2 regions of the Anaerococcoides asporogena genome follow, and region 2 is predicted to be linked to the other one. Evidence: predicted binding sites of a transcription regulator. Region 2 holds the regulator's gene; the other holds the start of a gene.
What was found. The regulator HrcA, encoded in region 2, represses chaperone genes, less so after heat shock. The targets are predictions, from matches to a motif close to TGTTAGCACTCNNNNNNNNNGAGTGCTAACA.

Region 1 (3,169 bases), 1.6 Mb from region 2:
ATCTTATTAATTAACATGTTACATTGTATAAAAAATAATACAATGTTATTTTGTGCTAAATCAGAAAAAGATCAAAAGAAATATGAGTGACCATGATTCTCAATATAGAGGAGAATGATATTATAGGAGTCAGGAGTGCTTAATGGAGGACTTCAAAAACCAAATATGTTTCATTTCAATGGCATCAGCATTTCCTCCTAGCTGAATTCGGATCAAAAGATATCCTCCTGAAATAGATTTGGCGACTGCACATCTCTACTTCAGGAGGATTATTCAAACGGTTATGTCATTGATCCAGTGGGTCTTGTTTAATGATATAAAGTCCAGGCACAATATACGAGGAGCAATGCCAGGATGGTATTGACCAGGCGGTAGTGGTCCTGGAAGAGTTTTCGAAACAGACTGCCAAAACCAGACCAGACCATGGAGGAGAGCAGGGCAATCGTAGCCAGAAGGAGTGCATTGAAGGCTATGAACAAAGGATTTTCCACATGGGGCAGCACGAAGGTGGTCATCGAGGTAATGCAGTAGAGGATGGCCTTCACGTTGATGAACTGCTGCAGATAAGCCCGGGAGAAGCTGGCTTTGGCCTGCGTTCCGTTTTCTGACAGCGGACCGGCTTTGTAGATATGCCAGGCGAGCCAGAGCAGGTAGGCGATTCCGAACCATTTCAGGGTATCTTTCAGATTGGGGAGGTAAGTCATGAGGGCATTGCCCAAAAAGGCTGCCAGAAGCGCCAGTGTCAGCATGCCGCTGAATATGCCGAAGTTAAAGGGCAGGGTGCGTTGGAAGCCGTAACGGTTGCCAAAGGTCATGGAGGTAATGGTATTGGGGCCGGGAGTAATCGCTGTGACCCAAAGATATATCAGGAAATTCAGGATATTCATGCGGATCGCCTCATCTTTCGTTTCAACAATTTGCGCAGGATCTGGATCAGGAGAATCCACAGCAGAATGAATGCCAGGATCACAAGTGTGTTTTTCAGGAACAGGCTTTCGGGAAGATATCGGATAATCGGATCCAGGCGGGGATCGAAGATCCAGTAATCATTCGAAAAGGCCAGTTCATGGAATTTGATGAAGGTGGCATTGAAGTCGATCAGTACTGGTACGGCGAGGAGGGCTGGAACCAGGAACACGAGCAGTGTTCCCAGGGTCAGGAATTCCGGATGCTGCTGCCTGATCAGGTATGCGCCCAGGATCAGGGACAGGATGCCGGAGACAATCATGCCCTTGAAGAAGAACTGGAAGATGTCCTTGACCTCCATGAAGTGAATCTCACCCTGGGGGCTCATCGGCAGTCCGCTGAAGCTGAGTCTGGCTTCCTTGCCCTGGAACATGTAATCAATGAGATGATCATAGTTCCGGCGAATGGTGGCATCATCCAGCTGATATTCTACCTGCCGGATCTCCGGTTGGGACCAGGTGTAAGTGGCTTTGAGGGATAAAGTCAGCATGACGGAGGATGTCAGAATAAAAAACGCCAGGGCCAGGCCGGCGACGAGTGTCAGTGGTTTTTTCATCAGTTGCTCCTTGTGCCGGATCGGCAATTCATTGAATCCATTGTACCGTCTGAATGCGGCATTGTTCAAGCAGATCAAGGGTTTCGGACACAACATTCCGCAGAGGATGGGCGAGAGTGCTGAAGAATGGTGAAAAGAGGAGAAAAAACGAGCTTTTAAAAGATAATTTCATAATATCTGCTATAATTAGGGATAGTTGAAAAAACTGAAAGCCTCTTCCCTATTGCATGAAAGCGGAAAAGTTTTTACAATATGAAATAGATGTTAGCACTCTTTCTCAATGAGTGCTAAAAATTTGAAATGGAGGATCTATGCATGATTAAGCCGTTAGGTGACAGAGTTCTATTGAAAAAATTAGAAGCAGAAGAAAGAACCAAGGGTGGAATCATCCTGACCGGTTCCGCCAAGGAAGCTCCGCAGGAAGCGGAAGTCATAGCCGTTGGCCCCGGAGAGATGAAGGATGGAGCGTTGGTGCCCATGGAGGTCAGGGTAGGCGATAAGGTCATTTACAGCAAGTATTCAGGCACGGATGTGAAACACAGACAGGAAGAATACATCCTGGTCAGTCAGAAAGATATATTGGCAGTCGTAACCGACGAGGAGGCTAAGTAAGCATGGCAAAAAAGATAATTTTTGGGGAAGAAGCCCGGCGGGCGCTGCAGAGCGGCGTGGACCAGCTGGCAAATACCGTTAAGGTTACCTTAGGACCCAAGGGCAGAAATGTCGTATTGGATAAGAAATTCGGATCACCTCTCATCACCAATGACGGTGTGACCATCGCCCGGGAGATCGAACTGGAAGATCCTTTTGAAAACATGGGCGCGCAGCTGGTTAAAGAAGTTGCGACCAAAACCAACGATGTTGCCGGAGACGGTACCACCACAGCGACTGTGCTGGCTCAGGCCATCATTCGCGAAGGACTCAAGAACGTTACTGCCGGAGCCAATCCTATGATGATCCGGAGTGGAATTCGCCAGGCGGTTGATGCTGCTGTGGGCGAAATCAAAAAGCATTCCATTGCCATTCGCGGCAAGGAAGATATCAGCCGGGTTGCGGCAATCTCCGCTTCCGATGAGGAAATCGGATCCATGATTGCCGACGCCATGGAGCGGGTCGGACACGAGGGTGTCATCACTGTGGAAGAGTCCAAATCCATGATCACCGAACTGGAAGTTGTGGAAGGCATGCAGTTTGACCGGGGATATGTTTCCTCCTACATGGCAACTAATCCGGAAACGATGGAAACCTACCTGGACAATCCCTATATTCTGATCACGGACAAGAAGCTCACCAACATTCAGGATATCCTGCCTGTTCTGGAGCAGATCGTTCAGCAGGGCAGAAAGCTTCTCATCATCGCTGATGATGTGGAAGGTGAAGCCGTCACCAATTTGGTGCTGAACAAGCTCAGAGGCACCTTTATCAGTGCTGCTGTCAAGGCACCGGGCTTTGGAGATCGCAGAAAGGAAATGCTTCAGGATATCGCCATTCTGACCGGCGGACAGGTCATTACCGAAGAACTCGGCAGAAGCCTGAGCGAAGCAACTCTTGATATGCTGGGATCCGCTGAATCCGTCCGGATCAACAAGGAATCCACCACCATTGTCAATGGCCGCGGAGACCATGAAGAGATTAAGGCCCGCGTAG
Region 2 (3,169 bases):
GCGGTATACTTCTTGCCATTGACGTCTACTTTAAAGTCGGTTCCCATCTGGCGCTTGATGGAAGCGATGGTGTGGTCCGGATTGGTGATTGCCTGCCGCTTGGCTGTTGCTCCTACGAGCAGGTCTCCGTTGGGCTGGAATGATACGACGGAGGGTGTCGTCCGGGCTCCTTCGGAGTTCGGGATGACTACCGGGTTTCCGCCTTCCATAACCGCTACAACTGAGTTTGTGGTACCAAGGTCTATTCCAATTACTTTTGCCATAATAAGCCTCCTAAATATATCTTGAATCTAATATTTTGCTTGTTGTTTAAAATCAGCCTCGGTGAAGCATCCGCTGATTAGTTTGCTACTTTGACGACGGTATGGCGAATGACTTTATCACCGATCTTATACCCTCTTAAAAACACTTCCGAAATTTCTTTTTCTCCCTTATTATCATCCACTTCATGCATTACGGCCTCATGGTAATGGGGATCAAAGGGCTGATCCGTGGGAATTTCCTCCACCCCGAACCGCTGCATGGCCTGAACGAACTGGTCCAGCGTCATCTGAACGCCATCCTTTAATCCGGGCAGGTCATCCGTTTCCGAAATAAGCGCACGCTCCAGATTATCGATGACCGGGATAATATCCTTGAGCAGATTGGAAGTACACTGAGCGGAAAGCTCTTCCTTTTCCCGGGCAGAGCGCTTCCGGTAATTATCATACTCCGCAGACAGCCTGGTCAGGCGATCCTTGAATGCATCCAGCTCGTTTCCAAGCTTTTTATTCTCATCTTCCAGGTTCTTGATTTTTCGTCTGAAGAATATCATCTCATCCTCTTCTCCGGCGGAGGAAGCGGCTGCTTCGTCCTCACTGATTGTCGGGGCTTGCTCGTTCGATCCGTCGGATTCCGAATGAACCGGTTCCATCGGTTCCGGATCTTTTCCATTCGCTTCAGGGCTTTGACTCGCCATGGTCTCTTCTGCTCCGGCAGCCTGAGTCATTGCCTCTTCTTGCTTCAAAAGATCCTCTTTGTCTTTCCACTTATCCATCGTCCGTCTCCTCTGTGATATTTCTCAGTTTGCGGTTTAATTCATCAACAACACTCTTCAGGATTGAGCTCATTTTGGAATAATCCAGTCGCTTTGGTCCCAGGAGATTGATTGTTCCCACATCCTGTCCATTCAATTTATATTTAGCCGAGATAATCGACCAGTCTTTCGTTTCCGGTAAATTCGTTTCCTCGCCGATCACAATTCGGAATTCGTCCTCGCAATCTTCACAGGACTCGACATTGACCATCAGTTCATCGGGATTTTCCAAGACTTCCAGTACTTCTCTTGCCTTTTGGATATCATTGAATTCCGGATAGTCGAGGATATTGTTCTTGCCTTCTACGATGTAGCCATTGCTTTCATCGTAGAGCGCATCATGAACAGCGGCCATGATGGAGGCAAACAGTTCGGAATGTCCGGCCAGATCACGACGGATTGAATCCATAATTAAAATATCGATTTCCGAAGCTGCCAGTCCGGACAACTTGCCCGTCAAAAGATTCGACAGCATCAGAAGATCCTGCGGTTCCGGGACATCCTTGGTATCGAGAATCGTATTTTTCACCTGGTTGTTGCCAAGTACCAGCACCACCATGATGTGATGCTCACCCAGCGAGACCAGCTGAACCGTTCGGATCTGGGAAAATCGGGTAGAGGGCTTTCTGGTAATGATAGCCAGATTCGTCAGCTGCGACAGCATCTGCGAGGTTTGGCGGATGATCTTGTCTATTTGAAAGGAAGCGATGGACAGGATCTGCTTTTCAATCAGAGCAATTTCCTCTCTGGTAGCCTCTCCCCGTTCCATCAGCTGATCCACATATACCCGATACCCTTTCGAAGATGGGATCCGTCCGGCTGATGTATGAGGCTGCTCGAGGAAACCCATCTCTTCCAGATCGGACATCTCGTTGCGGATGGTGGCCGGACTGATGCCCAGGTCATATTTTTTCGCCAGGGTCCTTGATCCAACCGGTTCACCGGTTGAAACATAGTCTGAAATGATGGCTTTGAGTATTTCCAGCTTCCGATCATTCATTCCGTCTTCCAGCATTCCCCCACCTCCTTACTCTGTTAGCACTCATCTTGTTCGAGTGCTAATTAACCCATAACTAGGATATCATTTGAGGGAAACCATGTAAACCCTTTTTATTAGATTTAAATATTAAAAATACATGAAATCCAGGATTTCCTCACCCGATTTCTCGCTTCCGATTTCCTCAACCAATCGAACGCAAAAATAACCCTGAGCTCGCGCTCAGAGTTATTTTCATGAATTGAATCAAATGGGGTGATCGACAGACCAGCCCGATGCCTGCATGGGTTCGGCTGAACGGGTTCGCTGCACGAATTCTCATCGGCGTGTTGAATAAATTCTTACAGACTCTCCAAAGAAAATGATCTGGCTGTTTCGGTTTCTTCATTATATATATTTCAATCATCCGAAAGCCCGCGGAAAATTATGCAAAGTATTCAAATTCTTACTCAATCAAGGAAATCCTGTCCTTTTTTTCTGCTTGCATAGCTCTGCACCGATGTATGCCGGATTACGATTCGGAATGGGACTGATCCTCGACGACTTCTCTGGCCATCTGCCTTTGCTGCTGGGCGGCTTTTCTCTCCCCGAGAAAACGATCCACCTCCACCTGAGAGATGTCCGGCCAGGCATCCAGAATATAATAAAGATTGACTACATCCATGCGATTGTATTCCAGCAGGCGGCTCTTCTTTTCAGTCGGCATGCGCAGGATATAATTCGGATCGGCCATGACCGCGGCAAATGTCTTGGCTATGGTGGACCCTGAAATCGACGGACCCGTCCGTTCCACACCGGCGAATTGTTCCAGTGCGTTCAGACCGATCATTGCTGAGAAATCTTTATGGAATCGAGTCTGCAGGTCCACAACTTGAAACACCTCCCGCAGATTGGTGTTCAGTCCAAACTTGTGAAACATGGCGTGAAGAACCATCAGATCATTCCGGGCAGCGAAGGCAACCAGATGATCGTACCCTTCCCTGCGCTTGCGCATCAGATACTCGTGACTGCGGAGCACCATGGTCTTTAAATCCGTTTTATTTTCCAGGAAATACTGAGTGCAGATGAGTTCGTCGTTTTCCCGGACCGCAGCCCCA

Region 1: P6M73_RS13615 (co-chaperone GroES) is a predicted target of HrcA. The motif match lies at 1,785-1,815, and genes of this name have one in related genera.

What each region holds. Positions count from the first base shown of each region.
Region 1 is NZ_CP120965.1:2,966,383-2,969,551, reverse strand. It holds gene P6M73_RS13625 (LysE family transporter) at 309-887, opposite strand; gene P6M73_RS13620 (TIGR01906 family membrane protein) at 884-1,522, opposite strand; gene P6M73_RS13615 (co-chaperone GroES) at 1,838-2,134, shown strand; gene groL (chaperonin GroEL) at 2,137-3,169, shown strand, end outside.
Region 2 is NZ_CP120965.1:1,363,981-1,367,149, reverse strand. It holds gene dnaK (molecular chaperone DnaK) at 1-263, opposite strand, end outside; gene grpE (nucleotide exchange factor GrpE) at 341-1,036, opposite strand; gene hrcA (heat-inducible transcriptional repressor HrcA) at 1,029-2,090, opposite strand; gene P6M73_RS06605 (ribonuclease H-like domain-containing protein) at 2,584-3,169, opposite strand, start outside.